DNA from 2 places in the Flexivirga alba genome. Region 2 is predicted to be linked to the other one. Evidence: predicted binding sites of a transcription regulator. Region 2 holds the regulator's gene; the other holds the start of a gene.
The links. The regulator Rex, encoded in region 2, represses fermentation and respiration genes when NADH is low (regulators of the CRP and FNR family bind a similar motif). The targets are predictions, from matches to a motif close to CTTGTGAANNNNTTCACAAG.
Positions count from the first base shown of each region.

Region 1 (8,657 bases), 1.2 Mb from region 2:
GCGGCGGACAGCCCGGCAGGTAGATGTCGACCGGTATGACGTGGTCGACGCCCTGCACGATCGCATAGTTGTTGAACATGCCGCCCGAGCTGGCGCACACACCCATCGAGATGACCCACTTGGGCTCGGGCATCTGGTCGTAGACCTGACGCACGACGGGTGCCATCTTCTGGCTGACGCGGCCGGCGACGATCATCAGGTCGGCCTGGCGCGGAGTCGCACTGAAGCGCTCCATGCCGAAGCGGGCGATGTCGTAGTCGGGCGTGCCGACGGCCATCATCTCGATCGCGCAGCAGGCCAGCCCGAAGGTGGCCGGCCAGACCGAGCTCTTGCGCATGTAGCCGGCGACCTGCTCGACCGTGCTCAGCAGGAAGCCCGCGGGCAGCTTCTCTTCGATTCCCATGTCGGTAGACCTCAATCCCACTCAAGTCCGCCGCGGCGCCATACAAAGGCGTAGGCGACGAACACAGTCACGACGAAGAGCACCATCTCGATCAGGGCGAACAGCCCCAACCGGTCGAACGAGACGGCGAACGGGTAAAGGAACACCGACTCGATGTCGAAGATGATGAACAGCATCGCCGTCAGGTAGTACTTGATCGGCACACGGCCGCCGCCCTCGGCGTGCGGGCTCGGCTGGATGCCGCACTCGTAGGCGTCGACCTTGGCGCGGTTGTAACGCTTCGGGCCGGCCAGCGTGCTGGCGCCGAGCACCGAGAAGATCGCGAAGGCGGCACCGATGCCCGCGAAGAACAACAGCGGTGCGTAGGAGTAGTTCATTGCTTACGAGTCCTTCCGAACGTCGCTGTTCGAAACCTTGAGGCTCATGCTGCCGGCACCACGCGAGCCAGCATCGACATCACTCGGTCGTCGAGTTTGCCACCGTGCTCGTCGCCGAGGTTGGCCATCACCTTCAACAAGAATCGCATCATCGTCTTACGCGGCAGGCCGTAACGCACCGCAAAACGCATGATTTCCGGATGGCCGATGAGTTGCGCGAAGTGGCGACCCACCGTGAAGTAGCCGCCGAGCGCATCCTTCATCACCGTCGGGTAGGACTGCAGCACGCGCTCGCGCCCGGCGTCGTCGGTGCGGGCAAAGGCCTGCGCGACCACTTCGGCGGCCAGCCGGCCGGACTCCATCGCGTAGGCGATGCCCTCACCGTTGAACGGGTTGACCATGCCACCGGCGTCGCCGACCAGCAGCAGACCGTCGGCGTAGTGCGGCTGCCGGTTGAAGCCCATCGGCAGTGCGGCACCGCGGATCGGCCCGGTGATGGTCTCCTCGTTGTAGGTCCACTCCTCCGGCATCGTCTCGACCCAACGACGCATGACGTCCTTGTAGTCGGTCTTGCCGAAAGCACTGGAAGTGTTGAGGATTCCGAGGCCGACGTTGCTGGTGCCGTCGCCGACGCCGAAGATCCAGCCGTAACCCGGCAGCAGGACGCGCTTGCCGTTCTTGTCCTTCGACCACAGCTCGAGCCACGACTCCAAGTAGTCGTCGTCGTGGCGAGGACTCGTGTAGTAAGCACGAACCGCAACACCCATCGGGCGGTCGTCACGCTTGTCGCGACCCATGGCCAGCGAGAGGCGGGAGGAGTTGCCGTCGGCGGCGATGACGAGCGGCGCGCGGAAGGTCAGCTTGCGACCGGTCGGCCGGTCGTCGTCGCCCATCTCCTTGGCCTCGACGCCGACGATCGCGCGGGTGCGCTCGTCCTTGATCGCGCCGTTGACGTTGACGCCTTCGCGCAGCCGAGCACCGTGCTTGACGGCGTGCTTGGCCAGGATGTCGTCGAAGTCCTGGCGCGTGCGCACCAAGCCGTATGGCGGGAAGCTCGCGACATCCGGCCACTCCAGCTGCAAACGCATGCCGCCGCCGATGATCCGCAGGCCCTTGTTCTTGATCCAGCCATCGTCTTCGGGGGTCGGCACGCCGAGCGTGATCAGCTCACGCACGGCTCGTGGGGTCAGACCGTCGCCGCAGACCTTTTCCCGGGGGAAGTGGGTCTTCTCGAGCAACAGCACGTCGAGGCCGGCCATTGCGAGGTATGCGGCTGTGGCTGATCCACCAGGGCCGGCGCCGACGACGATGACGTCGGCGCTCTCGTCCAGGGCAGGGCTAACGCCGGGGAGGCTCACTCGGGGATTTCTTTCTAGCTTGTGAACGTCTTCACTAACCCATGCACTGTATTCCCAGCGGGAACGCCGCACCTACTTAGGCGATCCTAAGATCAAGCTGGTCGAGTTGGGATGGAGGAGCGAAGCGGGGACATCGCGTATCGAGATCTACATCGTCGCCGGTTTGGTCGCGCGGTGCAGGGCCACGATGCCGCCGGAGAGGTTGCGCCATTCGACCTTGGCCCAGCCGGCCTCCTGCAGCTGCGCTGCGACACCGGCCTGGTCCGGCCAGGCCTGGATCGACTCGGCCAGATAGACATAGGAGTCGGCGTTGGAACCGACCCGGCGAGCGACACGCGGCAGGGCCGACATCAGATATTCGCTGTAGACCTTGCGGAAGGCTGCGTTGGTCGGCGTCGAGAACTCGCAGATCAGGATCTTGCCGCCCGGCTTGGTCACCCGGCGGAACTCGCGAAGCGCCTCCTGCGTCGAGTGCACGTTGCGGAACCCGAAGGACATGGTGACCGCATCGAAGACTCCGTCGGCGAACGGCAACTGCGTGGCGTCGGCCGCGGTGAAGGCCATGTCGGGACGCCGCTGCTTGCCCGCGCGCAGCATGCCGAGCGAGAAGTCGGCCGGTATGACGCGAGCGCCGAGACGCTCGAAGGGCTCGGTGCTGGTGCCGGTGCCCGCCGCGATGTCGAGCACCAGATCGCCCGGCCGGGCCGCGACGGACTCGACGACGGCCTTCCGCCAGCGCCGGTCCTGGCCCATCGACATCACGTCGTTGGTGATGTCATAGCGCGCCGCGACTTGGTCGAACATCTTCGCGACGTCACGGGGCTGCTTGTCGAGGCTCGCGCGATTCATGCTGGACATTGTTCCGTATGGCGAGAGCCGATCTGCATCCACGTGCGGCGTAAGGTATCCGGTCGTGACCATGCCGTTGCCGCAATCCCACCCGGCTCTGGTGGTGCGCTCGGTGCGCATCCCGGACCCGGGAGATCTCGTCTCGTTGATCCCTGCCGACGCCGAAGCACCCGTGTGCTGGCTGCGCGAGGGCGACGGATTCGTCGGATGGGGCACCGCCACCGCCATACAGACACAGGGAACGTCGCGGTTCGCCGACGCCGAGCAGTGGTGGCGCGGCATCGTCAAAGACGCTGTCGTTCGGAGCCAGGTCGACCTGCCCGGGTCCGGTCTGATCGCCGTCGGTTCGTTCGCCTTCGCCGCCGCGTCCGAGGCGGGCGGCGTGTTGCACGTACCAGCGACCGTCGTCGGGCGCCAGCACGGCGTCGCGTGGATCACCACGGTCAGCACGGCGGCCGACCTATCGGGCGCCGCTCCCCTCGAAGCGAGCGAATGTCCAGACGCACCAACGATTTCCGAAGTCGGCAACGGCGCATTGAGCGGGTCCGAATGGATGGCGGCGGTGGGCACCGCCGTCGAGCGCATCCAGTCCGGCGCGCTCGACAAGGTCGTAATGGCACGCGACGTCGTCGTCCGGTCCGAGACTCCGATCGATCCGCGCTACCTACTGCGCAACCTGTCCGACTCCTACCCCAACACCTGGACCTACAGCGTCGACGGCCTGATCGGCGCAACCCCGGAGATGTTGCTGCGGCGGCAGAAGGGCCTGGTCACCTCGCGCGTGCTGGCAGGCACCATCCGGCGCACGGGAGACGACGAACACGACCTGGCGCTGGCCGGATCGCTGGCCCGCTCCAGCAAGGACCTGGAGGAGCACGAATACGCCGTGCGCTCGGTCGCGGATGCGCTCTCCCCTCACTGCTCCTCGATGAACGTGCCCGAGTCGCCTTTCGTGCTGCACCTGCCCAACGTCATGCACCTGGCGACCGACGTCGCGGGAGTGCTGCACGAGGACGTCTCGTCACTCAGCCTGGCCGCGTCCTTGCACCCGTCGGCCGCCGTCTGCGGCACTCCGACACTGGCGGCGCGCGATCTCATCGCCGAGCTGGAGCTGATGGACCGTGGCCGGTATGCCGGGCCGGTCGGCTGGCTGGACGCCGCCGGTGACGGCGAATGGGGCATCGCGCTGCGTTGCGGCGAGCTCGAAACCCCTTCCCAGATGCGGCTTTTCGCCGGCTGCGGGATCGTTGCCGGCTCCGAGCCGGAGTCCGAGCTCGGCGAGTCGGACGCCAAGCTGGTGCCGATGCGTCAGGCGCTGGGCTGCGGCCCTTCATAACCCTCGACCAGGACGATCTCACCCTCGGCCGCACGTTGCCGGATCGCGCGGGCCGCGGTGTATTCGGGCGAGTTGTAGCAGTCCAGCGCTGCCTGGTAGCTCGGGAACTCGATCACCACGTTGCGGGGCCGTGAGCTGCCCTCCACGCCCTCACACTGCCCGCCGCGCACGATCGGTGTGCCGCCGTGCGCGGAGTAGACCGGATTGGCCGCGGCGACATACTCGGCGTAAGCGGCATCGTCGTGCACCGAGATGCGTCCGATCCAATATCCCTTGGCAGTCATACGGATTCCTTCGGTCTGTGGGAGGTGCGACTCAGTCATTCAACAGCAGCCGGAGCGCACCCGGGAGGGCGCGGGCAGTGACCGGCGCTGGGGCGACCGGATCGCCGTCGGCATACGCCATGACGTCGTCGGCCTCGATCCGCACCGTCGCGCCGCGCGCCACCGTGACTTCGGGGTTCTTCAGGTGTGTGCCGCGGTAGAGCTGTGGCAGGGCCTTCACGAACTTCGCCCGGCTGCCGGCACCGACCATCACGACATCGAGCATCCCGTCGTGCACGTCGGCGTCAGGTGCAATGTGCATACCTTTGCCGTAGTAGCCGGAATTGGCTGCAATCACTGTGAACCCGCGGTAGTTGAAGACCTCGTCATCCACTTGCACGCGATAGTCACGCGGGCTGAACTGCAACAGCCCGCGAACCGAGGCGAGCTGATATTGCACCGATGACGGCAACCGTTTCGAGCTGGAGTTGACCAACTCGGACACGCGGGAGTCGACGCCGGCATAGACGCTGCCCACCACAATGCGGTCCGCAACCTCGATGGCGTCGGTCCTGGTCTCCACACCACCGAGCGCCAATCGCGCTGCGTCATGGATGTTTTCGGGTATGCCGAGCTGGCGTGCGAAGTCGTTCCCTCGGCCGCTGGGGATGATCGCTGCGGTGATGTCGTACTTGTGCAACGGTCCGGCCATGGTGCTGACCATGCCGTCGCCGCCGACCACGACGCAGATCTCCCCCGCCGCCGCGGTGTCACGGACGAGACCGTCGGCCGATTCGATCCCCGGTGAGAACGTGATCCGCACCGCGCTGCCGCTGTCACCGAGATCGGCAGCAACTTCGCGGGCGGCCTGAACAGCCCTGCCTCCACCGGACAGCGGGTTGGCGATGACATGGAACGACTTAGCTGTCTTCATGGCTCAAGAATCCTGGGTCGAAGGAATCGGGGCCCCCACGAAGTATCGGGGGAGCGAAGCGGAGGAGAACTTCGTGGGGTGATCAAGGGATCAACACTCCAGGGTTGAGGATGCCCTCAGGATCCAGCGCCTGCTTGACCGCGCGCAAGGCCGCCACGCCGGGCGCGCCGATCTCGTCCGCCAGCCACGGCTTGTGATCGCGCCCGACTGCGTGGTGATGGGTAATGGTGCCTCCGGCGTCGCGGATCGCATCGCCCGCTGCTTGCTTGATCGGCGCCCACTGGGCGGCGCCGTCATCGGCCTCGCGCACCGCGACGGTGAAGTAGAGCGATGCCCCCGCCCGGTAGACGTGGGAGATATGACAGAGCACCAATGGGTCGACGCCCTGCGCGCCGGCGGCATCTGCGATCGCGGACTTCACCGCGTCGTAGAGCGCCGACAGGTTGCTCCAACTGGTCGCTGTCTCAAGGGTTTCCACCAACACACCTTCGTCCAGTAGCGCATCGCGCAGGTATGGCGCACTGAACCTGCCCGACGCCCAGGCCTCGCCTCCCTGCGCTCCGGCCAGCTCACCGCCGAGCCCGGTGAGGACGTCGGTCACCTCGGACCGCATGCGCGCGACCCTGGCCGGCGTGCCCTCGTAGCCGCACACCATCTGCACCCCGCCCGCGTCGGAGATCCCGATCGCCGACGGGTCGCTGAGGTTGATCGCTGTCTCGGTCTCATCGGACAGCCGCAGCACGGTCGGATTCAGATCGTCCTGCACGAGGGTGCGCATCGCGGTCGCCCCGTCAGCGAAGGACGCCCACCGCCACGTCTCGTAGACCCGCTCCGTCGGGATCCGTCGCACCATCACCGTGACATCCGTGATGACACCGAAGGTGCCTTCGGACCCGAGCACGAGCTGCCGCAGGTCTGGCCCTGCTGCGCTGGCCGGAGCGCGCCCCACCTGCCAGGTGCCACCCGCGGTCGCGACTGTCAGACCGATGACCATGTCGTCGAATCGTCCGTATCCAGAAGATGAGTGACCACTGGATCGGGTTGCCGCGAAGCCGCCGATGCTGGCGAACTCGAAAGACTGCGGATAGTGCCCGAGCGTGATTCCGTGCTCAGCCAGCAATGCCTCTGCCTGCGGGCCGAGCAGCCCGGCCTGCAGGGTTGCCGTCATCGAGACCTCGTCGACCTCGACAAGGCGATCGAGTCGCCGAAGGTCCAGGGACACGATCCCCGTCAGGTCGCCGCGGTCCGCGACGAGACCGCCGACCACCGACGTGCCACCGCCATACGGGACGACAGCGACCCGGTGCGCGGCACAGGCGCGCAGTACACCGACGACCTCGTCGCCGTCCGCGGGCTCGACGACCAGATCGGGAGCGTCGCCGAAATCACCGTCGCGCGCTGCCAGCAGGTCCGGGGTCGACTTGCCGCGGGTGTGGTGGATCCGGTCCGAGTCCGCCTGCGAGACATGGCCAGGACCGACGATGGCCGCCAGTGCTGCACGGGCATCGGCCGGCACCTCGTCCGTCGGCAGCTGGACGGCGTCCAACGCGACGCTCTCCCGTGGCCGAATCTCCCCGAATGCCAACGCCATCAAGTCATGAGCGCCGTCGGGAAGAGCTGTCGTGTGATCGGGATCGCCCCAACGTGACCAGTGCATCAATCTCTCCCAGGTGCGGTTCGCGACGTCGTTCGCCGTCGCGGTGATGTTACAGTGTGACACATGACAGCACTCCGTAACAGCTCCGCGATTTCGGACGACCGGTTGTTGACCGCGGCCCGTGAGTGCCTCCTCGCTGTCGGCTGGCGCCGTACGACGATGACCGACGTCGCTCGCCGTGCTGGCGTCTCTCGCATGTCGGTCTATCGGAGATGGCCGGACATGACGGCCCTCATCGGCGATCTGATGACCAAGGAGTGGTCGACCGTCGGCGCCGAGCTCGCCGAACGCGACCCGCACCCGAGTGCGGACGGGATAGCCCAGGCCGTCGGCGCGGTTGCCGCGCAGATTCGCCAGGGTGATCTCTTCCAGAAGATCGTGGATGTCGATCCGGAGCTGCTGATCCCCTATCTGCTGGTCCGCCGTGGACGCACGCAGGACGCCATGCTCGAGTCGATCGAAGCGGCGGTCCGGGCCGGCCAGGACTCGGCGGACGTGCGGGACGGGAACCCCTCGCTGCTCGCCCGATCGGTGTTGTTGACGGCCATGGGCTTCGTCTTCTCCGCGCCGACCATGATCGGTGAATCCATCGACGAGGCAGCACTTTTCAGTGAGCTCGTCGTCGCCGTACGAAGCTACCTCCAACGTCACCCCACGAAGTTTCTCCCCCGCTCCGCTCCTCCGAATACTTCGCGGGGGCCCCGATGAGCGGCGGCTCCGCGTCCCTGAACGCAGCGCGCCGAGCACGAGAGCTCGCCGAATCGACCGCCGGTCGCGTCGCCGACCTCTTGGTGATCGGCCTCGGTGTAACCGGCGCCGGCGTGGCACTCGACGCCGCAACGCGCGGCCTCGACGTCGTTGCGATCGACGCGCACGATCTCGCGTTCGGCACCTCGCGGTGGAGCTCGAAACTGGCCCACGGTGGTCTTCGCTACCTGGCCACCGGACAGGTCGGCATCGCCCACGAGAGCGCCGTCGAACGCGGCATCCTGATGACCACCACCGCGCCGCATCTCATCCGCAGCGTGCCGTGGGTCGTTCCGCACTACCGGACCGGGTCCCGCCGCGAGAACTTCCTGACGATGGGCGGATTCGTCGCAGGCGACGTCCTACGCCGAGCCGCCAGAACACCGAGCTCGGTCCTCCCCGCCCCCGGCGCCTGTCGGCCGCCGAGGCGGTGCAGCTCGCCCCCGGAGTGCGGCCGGACGATCTGACCGGCGCGAGCCTCGGATGGGACGGCCAACTCGTCGACGACGCACGGCTGGTCACCGCGATCGCCCGCTCCGCGGCGCTGTATGGCGCAAAGGTCCTCACCAGGGTCCGCGCAATCGAGACAACCGGGGCAGGGGCCCGCGTCCGGGACGGTCTGACCGGGGAGGAGCACGACCTCAAGGCCCGGGCGGTCATCAACGCCACGGGAGTGTGGGCCGACCAGCTCGACCCACGGATCCACCTGCGACCGTCGCGTGGCACCCACCTG
Region 1 covers NZ_JBHSWH010000001.1:1,668,124-1,676,780, reverse strand. Annotated here, with positions in the region: gene ACFQDH_RS08160 (NuoB/complex I 20 kDa subunit family protein) at 1-403, opposite strand, end outside; gene ACFQDH_RS08155 (NADH-quinone oxidoreductase subunit A) at 415-780, opposite strand; gene ACFQDH_RS08150 (geranylgeranyl reductase family protein) at 825-2,138, opposite strand; gene ACFQDH_RS08145 (demethylmenaquinone methyltransferase) at 2,286-2,987, opposite strand; gene ACFQDH_RS08140 (isochorismate synthase) at 3,058-4,323, shown strand; gene ACFQDH_RS08135 (DUF1330 domain-containing protein) at 4,296-4,607, opposite strand; gene ACFQDH_RS08130 (diacylglycerol/lipid kinase family protein) at 4,639-5,520, opposite strand; gene ACFQDH_RS08125 (FAD-binding oxidoreductase) at 5,603-7,177, opposite strand; gene ACFQDH_RS08120 (TetR/AcrR family transcriptional regulator) at 7,241-7,885, shown strand; gene ACFQDH_RS08115 (FAD-dependent oxidoreductase) at 7,882-8,391, shown strand; gene ACFQDH_RS08110 (glycerol-3-phosphate dehydrogenase/oxidase) at 8,355-8,657, shown strand, end outside.
Region 1: ACFQDH_RS08150 (geranylgeranyl reductase family protein) is a predicted target of Rex. The motif match lies at 2,157-2,176, and genes of this name have one in related genera.

Region 2 (8,657 bases):
TCGCACCCTGCAGAAGGAGATCAACGTCATCGGCACGATGCAGCTGCTCGCCGCGTGCCAGAAGGCCGACTCCGTCGAGCGACTCGTCGTCAAGTCGTCGTCCTCCGTCTACGGTGCGTCACCACGGGACCCGGCGATGTTCACCGAGGACATGGGCGCCCGCCGGAACCCGACAGGTGGTTTCGGCCGCGACTCGGTCGAGGTCGAGACCTACGTCCGTGGGCTCGCCCGGCGCCGACCCGACATCGGCGTCACCACGCTGCGTATGGCGAACCTCGTCGGCCGGGGCTTGCGCACGACGTTCTCCGAATACTTCGCATTGCCAGCGCTTCCGGTGCCGCTGGGGTTCGACGGCCGATTCCAGGTCCTGCACATTGATGATGCCGTCGCTGTGCTGCAGCGAACGGCGAACGCACAGGACCTGTCCGGCACGATCAATGTCGCAGGTGACGGCATGCTCACCGTGCGACAGGCCGCCCGCATCGCGGGCAAGCCGGCCATCCCGGTGCTCGCACAGTCCGCGTCGGTGATGCAACAGCTCAGCGGAATGCTCGGTGGCAGTGGTGCTTTCGACGCCGAGCAGATGCAATTCCTGCAATTCGGCCGCGGCATGGACACCACTCGCATGCGCACCATGCTCGACTTCACGCCGGAGCACACCACCCGAGACGCGTTCCGCGAAGTCCTGGGCGCACCCGGCCGTCGCCATGCCGCCAACCTGGGAGAAGCACGTGTCTGAACCCGCCAAGAAGGCCCCGGCCAAGAAGTCCAGTCCGGCCGCCAAGAGCGCCGCGAAGAAGACTGCGGCCAAGAAATCCCCTGCGAAGAAGGCAGCCCCGGCCAAGAAGACTGCCCCGGCGAAGCAGCCCGCTGCCAAACGGCCCGCTCCGGCGCCGGCGGCAAGCCCACGCCATACCCATGCTGCGGCGAGCACCCGCCCGTCCCGCAAGCACATCGGCGCAACCGCGCACCGCACTTCTGCGCATCACGGCGAGCACGCGCCATCCGGCAGCGTGCCGTCGCTGCGGGTCGTGCCCGACCCGCCGGAGGTCGCGGAGCCGATCGCGAGCGCGTCCGACTTCGAGGGTGTCGTCAATGTCCTGGTCGAGGGTCTGCGTAAGGCCGGCGGCCTCGTGGGCATCGAAGGCGACGATCTCGAGCGTCGCATCGCGCAGGCGCTCGCGTTCTTGCGCCGCCGGATGACCGGCGACTATGAGATCGACGACTTCGGCTTCGACAAGGAATTCACCGACCAGGTCTGGCTGCCGATGCTCCGGCCGCTCTACAAGCGGTGGTTCCGCGTCGAGGTCCGCGGCATCGAGAACATCCCGGACGAAGGCGCCGCGCTGGTCGTCGCCAACCACTCCGGCACCCTGCCGATCGACGGCCTGATGACCCAGGTCGCCATACATGACGAGCACCCGAAGCACCGGCATGTGCGGATGCTCGGTGCCGACCTGGTCTTCGAGTCGCCGCTGATCGGTGAGCTGAGCCGCAAGTCGGGCACCACGCTGGCGTCCAACCCGGACATCGAGCGGCTCTTCGCCGCGGGCGAGTTGGCCGCCGTCTATCCCGAGGGATTCAAGGGCGTCGGCAAGCCGTTCTCCGAGCGTTACAAGCTGCAGCGTTTCGGCCGCGGCGGCTTCGTGTCCGCCGCACTGCGCGCCGAGGTGCCGATCATCCCGTGCGCGATCGTCGGCGCCGAGGAGATCTTCCCGATGATCGGAAATGTCAAAGGGCTGGCGCGGACGCTCGGCTTCCCCTATTTCCCGGTGACGCCGTTCTTCCCGCTGCTCGGCCTGGCCGGACTGATCCCGTTGCCCAGCAAGTGGATCATCGAGTTCGGTGCCCCGGTCAACACCGACACCTACGGCGCCGCGGCCGCGGATGACCCGATGCTGGTCTTCGACCTCACCGACCAGGTCCGCGAGACCATCCAGCAGTCGCTGTATTCGCTTCTGCTGCAACGTCGTTCGGTGTTCTTCTGAGTTCCTTCGGTATGTCACAACCCCGCATCGAGCTCATCGGCAAGCCCGACTGCCACCTGTGCGACGACGCGCGTGCGGTCATCGAGCGAGTCTGTGCCGACACGGGGGAGAGTTTCGTCGAGCGGAACATCCTCGACGAGCCGGAGCTGATGGCGTCATACGCCGAACAGATCCCGGTCACCCTCGTCGACGGCAAGCAGCACGACTACTGGCGCGTCGACGAGCAGCGGCTGCGCAAGGCGCTCTCGCGGCGGCGGAAGTTGTTCGGCAAGCGCTGAGCGCGCCCGATCACGCGTCGAGAGGTCAATAGACGCTGCGAGAGCGCCGTCGCACGACATCCATCGACCTCTCGGTGGATGTAGTCATGCGTCGCGGCATACGTCGACAATGAGGCCGCCTGGGCCCCGCAGGTATGCCGCTTGCGTTCCCCAATCCGTGGTGAGCGGTCCCTCGTTTGCGCGAGTGGCCGAGGTCGAAACTGCGAGAGCGGAGCACGTCACTTCATGGCTGAGCCTCGCCGAGGAGGTAACGCCACTTTTCGGGCCGATGCCGGACTTCGAGCAGCACGTACGCCGGGGCATTGCGCGCGGCACCGCTTTCGTCGTCACGCACGGCAGCGTCGTAACTGGGGGAATGTTGCTCAGCCGGGACGACAAAGCGCACCACATCAATTGGCTCGCGGTTCGCCACAGTGCGCGCAGACAGGGAATCGGTGCCGCGCTGGTTCGCACCGCGCTTGAGCGTTGGCCAGAAGGGGACGTCGGGGTGGTCACGTTCAGTCGTGAGGTCGATGGCGGTGACCCTGCCCGTTCGCTATACCGAGGACTCGGCTTCGTCGATCACGGGGCCACTGGCTTGGCGCCGGACGGTAGTCCGCGTGACCTGTTCACGCTGGAGCGCTGAGCGGGCCCGATCACGCGCCGAGAGGTCAATAGACGCTGCGAGAGCGCCGTCTCACGACATCCATCGACCTCTCGGCATGGGTCGGCGTCGCCACTGGTCGGCACTCAACCGCCCAGCCCGCGAGACGGGCGTTTCAACCGCCGAGACCGTTGTCGCAGCAGGCGTTGACACCGCGCCGACGAGGCCACTTCGCTACCACGAGCACCGTCGGCAGGTGAGGCCGCCCCCGTCTAGCACTTTTGTCAGGAATTTGCGACTTTGTGCCCGCGTTCACAAAGACCTACAGTCAGGGGGTCATTGATCCTCTGTGGCCGGCGTTTGGTATACGCCTGTCCCGCAGCGCATGGAGGAGTCGGAGCGCATTGAGCACCGCATCGGCCGCCCGCCGGGAGATCCCGGAAGCCACCGTGGCCAGGCTACCTCTCTATCTACGCGCGTTGCGGAGCCTGGGAGCCCGTGGAGTCGAGGTCATCTCCTCCGAGGCGCTCTCCGAAGCAGCAGGTGTTCGCTCCACCGGATTGCGCAAGGATCTCTCCCACCTCGGTTCGTATGGCGTGCGCGGCGTCGGGTATGACGTCGGCCGTCTCTCCGAAGAGATCTCCCGCGAGCTCGGCCTGCATCACGACTGGTCCGTCGCCATCATCGGCATGGGCAACCTGGGTCATGCACTTGCGGCATACGGCGGGTTCGCGACGCGCGGTTTCAGCGTCCGGTGGCTGGTCGACGAGGACCCGGCAGTGATCGGCACCGAGATCGCCGGACTGCAGGTCATCGATTTCGCCGACCTGGCCAAGCAGGCGCCCGAGAGCATCATCGCGGTGCTGGCCACCCCGCCGCACGCGGCGCAGCAGGCGGCCGACCAGGCGGTCGCGCTCGGGGTGCGCTCCATTCTCAACTTCGCCCCGTGCGTGATCACCGTCCCGGACGGTGTTGAAGTCCGCAAGGTCGACCTCGCGACCGAGCTCCAGATCCTCGCCTTCCACGAACAGCGTGGTCGGGATGGCGAACTCTCCTCAAGGCATTTCGTGTCGAAGGACTCGGGGTCCGCGCGAAGTATCGGAGCGACGAAGGAGCGGAGAACTTCGTGGGGTGAGGCGCCGTGAGCAGCCTCATCGTGATCGGTATGTCGCACCGCACGACCGGTGTCGATCTTCTCGAGCGGGTCGTGCTGACCGGGGAGCAGGCCGATCGGCTGGTCGACTCCTCGACCTCAACGAGCATGTCAATGCCAGCGTCGTGGTCTCCACCTGCAACCGCGTCGAGATCTACGCCGATGTCGAGACCTTCCACGGCGCGGTCACCGGCATCACCGAATCCCTCGCTGCCACAACCGGTTTGGCGGTCGGGCAGCTGCGCGATCACCTCTACGTGCACTTCGAGGACCGCGCCGTTGCGCACGCCTTCCAGGTCGCCTCCGGCCTCGACTCGGTCGCCGTCGGTGAGGCACAGATCCTCGGCCAACTACGCGAGGCACTGCGCGCCGCGCAGGACGGCGGACATCTGGACCCGTCGCTGTCGGCACTCATGCAGCACGCGCTGCGGGTCGGCAAGCGGGTCCACACCGAGACCGACATCGACACCGTCAGCCGGTCCCTCGTGGAGCGGTCGCTGGTCGTCGCGCAGTCCACTCTCGGCGAGTTGGGCGAGCAGCGTGCGCTGGTCGTCGGCGCCGGGGCGATGAGCGGCCTGGCGGCACACACCCTGGCCCGTGCCGGTGTCGGCCACCTCACCATCATCAACCGCACGCCGGGCAAGGCTGATCGCCTCGCGCAGGCGACCGGAGGAGTCGCGCGCGACTGGGCCGACCTGACGGCGGCCGTCGCGGACGCGGACCTGGTGATCTCCTGCACCGGCGCCGTCGGGCACGTGCTCGACGTCGACAACGTCGCTGCCTCCGAAACTCCTACTCTGCTGGTCGATCTCGCATTGCCTCGCGATGTGGACCCGCGGCTGCTGACCGTGCCCGGCATCGCCCTGGTCTCCCTCGAAGACCTCAGCGCGGCAGTCGCCGAGGATGCCGAGAAGACCCAGGTGACAGCGGCGCACGATCTGGTGAGTGCGGAGGTCGCGGAGTTCCTCGTGGCCCGTCGTGCCGCTGCCGTCGCACCGGCTGTCGCCGAGTTGCGCAAGCGCGCAGCCGATGTGGTGGCCGCCGAGTTGACTCGCCTCGACCAGCGCGCCGACCTGTCCGAGCACGACGCAGCGCAGGTGCAGATGACCGTGCACCGCGTGGTGGAGAAGATCCTGCACACGCCCACCGTGCGCATCAAGCAACTCGCCGGCGAGGAGCAGGGCGGCCAGGACTACGCCGCACTGCTGCGGATGCTCTTCGACCTGGACCCGCACGAGACCCGTGTTGCGCAGATTCCGCACGGTGAACCCGCAGGGGGTGAGTCGCGATGAAGATTGTCATCGGCTCCCGGCGCAGCAAGCTCGCGCTGACCCAGACCGGCCTGATCGCCGACGAGTTGCGCGCGCTCGGTCACGACATCGAGGTCGTCGAGATCGTCACCGAGGGTGACACCAACCGTGCTCCGCTCACCCAGTTGGGCGGCACCGGTGTGTTTGCCACCGCCATACGAAATGCGTTGCGCAACAACGAGATCGACCTGACGGTGCACTCCCTCAAGGATCTGCCGACGGCGCCGGCTCCCGGTCTGACCATTGCCGCCATACCTCCTCGTGAAGACGCACGCGACGCGCTGATCGCCCGCGACGGACTGACGCTCGGTGAGTTGTCGCCCGGCGCTGTTGTCGGTGGTTCGCCGCGTCGCGCGGCTCAGCTTGCCGCGCTCGGACTCGGCCTCGTGACCCGAGAGGTCCGCGGCAACATCGACCGCCGGATCGACTACGTCCGTCATGGCGAGCTCGACGGCATCGTGCTGGCCCGCGCCGGTCTGTCGCGAGTCGGCCGCCTTGACGAGATCACCGAGACGATCGACCCATTGCAGATGTTGCCCGCGCCCGGCCAGGGCGCCCTGGCGCTCGAGATCCGCGCCGACGACACCGCCTTGTATGACGTCGTGCGAGGACTCGACGACGCAGACACCCGCGCTGCGGTCACCGCCGAGCGAGCCGTGCTCTCTCGGCTCGAAGCCGGCTGCTCGGCTCCGCTCGGCGCGCTCGCGGAGATCAGCGAGGACCTCGACGGCAGCCTCGAGATCTCATTGCGCGCATTCGTCGGTCGCACCGACGGCACCTTCGACCTGCGGCGGTCACAGACCGGACCGTTCGACCATCCAGAACAACTCGGTCACGACGTCGCGGAGTTACTGCTCGCCGATGGGGCGCTGGAAGCGTTCACATCGGATGGGCAAGCACCAGAGCCGACACCCGGCGGACTCTTACCAAGGGACGCAGATCCCGTCACCGTCCAACACCCCCAGCGCCGCGGAGCGTGAAGAAGTGAGCACAACAAAGACCCGCAAGACCCTGCCTCAGGTTGCCTTCATCGGCTCCGGGCCGGGTGACCCGTCACTGATCACCGTCCGGGCGGCCAAGTTGCTGCGCGCGGCCGACGTGATCATCATCGACCAGATCGCCCGGGAGGACTTCGTCGCGGAGTTCGCCCGCGAAGGAGTCGAGATCGTCGACGCCGGTCACGGTGAAACGGGGCAGACCCTCACCACCGCGTCCCGCGCGAAGCTCGTCGTGCGCACCGCGAAGGCGGCCGCTCGCGCCGACGACACGGCCGGACTGGTCGTTCGCCTGATGGACGGCGACCCTGCCACCTTCAACGGTCTGGCCGAGGAGTCGGTCGCCTGCCACAAGGCCGACATCGCCTTCGAGATCGTGCCGGGCGTCAGCGCGGTCAGCGCGGTGCCGTCATACGCAGGCATCCCGCTGGTCGGCAGCGGTGCGCGCACAGTGCACGTGCTGTCGGCCGCTGACGACAAGACCGACTGGAGCAGTGCCGTCGCGAACGACGCCACCGCCGTCGTCCTCGGCACCGCCGAGTCGGTCCCCGCCGGGCTGGCGAAGCTGCTGGCCGCCGGCCGCAGCGCCGAGACCCCGGTGTCGTTGAGCACCGAAGGCACCACCATCCGTCAGGCGACGCGCGTCACCACCCTCGGCGAGGTCGCCGGTGCGCTGAAGTCCCAGCCGCTGACCGGCCAGGTCGTCGCGGTCGTCGGCTCGGTCGTCGGCCTGCGCGAGCAGTTGTCCTGGTGGGAGACCAAGCCGCTCTTCGGCTGGAACGTCCTGGTGCCGCGCACCAAGGAGCAGTCCGGCACGATGACCGACCGCCTCGCATCGCACGGCGCGGCGAGTGACGTCGTCCCGACCATCAGCGTGGAGCCCCCGCGGACCCCGCAGCAGATGGAGCGCGCGATCAAGGGCCTGGTGACCGGCCGCTACGAGTGGATCGGTTTCACTTCCGCCAACGCCGTTCGCGCGGTGCGCGAGAAGTTCGTCGAATTCGGTTTGGACGCAAGGGCATTCGCCGGTCTGAAGATCGCAGCAGTCGGCGGCGTGACCGCCGAGTCGCTGCGCGAGTGGGGCCTGGAGCCCGACCTCGTGCCGAGCAACGAGCAGTCCGCCAAGGGCCTGCTCGAGGACTGGCCGCCGTATGACGACGTGCTCGACCCCATCAACCGGGTCTTCCTGCCGCGCGCCGACATCGCCACCGACACGCTGGTCGCCGGGCTGCAGGACATGGGCTGGGAGGTCGACGACGTCACGGCATACCGGACCGTGCGCGCCGCTCCGCCGGCACCCGAGGTACGCGAGGCGATCAAGACCGGCAAGTTCGACGCGGTGTGCTTCACGTCGAGCTCGACGGTGCGCAATCTGGTTGGTATCGCTGGGAAGCCGCACGCCACCACGGTCATCGCCTGCATCGGCCCGGCCACTGCCAAGACTGCCGAGGAACACGGCCTGCGCGTCGACGTGCTGGCCGCGGAGCCGAGCGCCGAAGCGCTGGTCGAGGCGCTCGCGGACTACGGCCGGGGCCTGGCGCTGACCGCAGCCGAGAACGGCGACCAGGTGCGTCGTCCGAGCGAGCGGAAGGCTTCGTCGCGGCGCAAGGCCAAGGCTTCACGATGAGCCCCAGGCACAGTGCAGCGAGCGGGAACCCGTGGGCCTTGCCCGCGGGTTCCGCCCGTCCGCGGCGGCTGCGGACCACTCCGGCGATGCGCCGGCTGGTCGCTGAGACCCGGCTGAATCCGGCCGACCTGGTGTTGCCGATGTTCGTCAAGGAGGGCATCGACGCCCCGGTCCCGCTGCAGTCGATGCCGGGCGTCGAGCAGCACACGCTGGACTCGCTGGTCAAGGCCGCCCGTGAGGCGGTCGACGCCGGCGTCGGTGGGCTGATGATCTTCGGCGTGCCGGCGCAGCGTGACGAAACCGGTTCTGGCGCAACGGATCCCGACGGCATCCTGAACATCGCCCTGCGGCGGCTGCGGGACGAGCTCGGCGACGACACGGTTCTGATGTCGGACCTGTGCCTGGACGAATTCACCTCCCACGGGCACTGCGGCGTGCTCGACTCGCAGGGACGCGTCGACAACGACGCCACCCTGCAGCGGTATGCCGAGATGGCGATCGCGCATGCCGAAGCAGGCGTGCACCTCGTCGGCCCGTCCGGGATGATGGACGGCCAGGTGGGCGTCATACGGCGCGCTCTTGACGAAGCGGGGCACACCGACGTCGGCATCCTCGCGTATGCCGTGAAGTACGCCTCCGCGGCATACGGGCCGTTCCGCGAAGCGGTCGAGTCGGCGCTGGACGGCGACCGGCGCACCTACCAGCAGGACTCGGCCAACCGCA
Region 2 covers NZ_JBHSWH010000001.1:425,296-433,952, reverse strand. Annotated here, with positions in the region: gene ACFQDH_RS02110 (NAD-dependent epimerase/dehydratase family protein) at 1-739, shown strand, start outside; gene ACFQDH_RS02105 (lysophospholipid acyltransferase family protein) at 732-1,988, shown strand; gene ACFQDH_RS02100 (glutaredoxin family protein) at 2,000-2,266, shown strand; gene ACFQDH_RS02095 (GNAT family N-acetyltransferase) at 2,451-2,891, shown strand; gene ACFQDH_RS02090 (redox-sensing transcriptional repressor Rex) at 3,254-3,994, shown strand; gene hemA (glutamyl-tRNA reductase) at 4,128-5,294, shown strand; gene hemC (hydroxymethylbilane synthase) at 5,291-6,292, shown strand; gene ACFQDH_RS02075 (bifunctional uroporphyrinogen-III C-methyltransferase/uroporphyrinogen-III synthase) at 6,297-7,934, shown strand; gene hemB (porphobilinogen synthase) at 7,931-8,657, shown strand, end outside.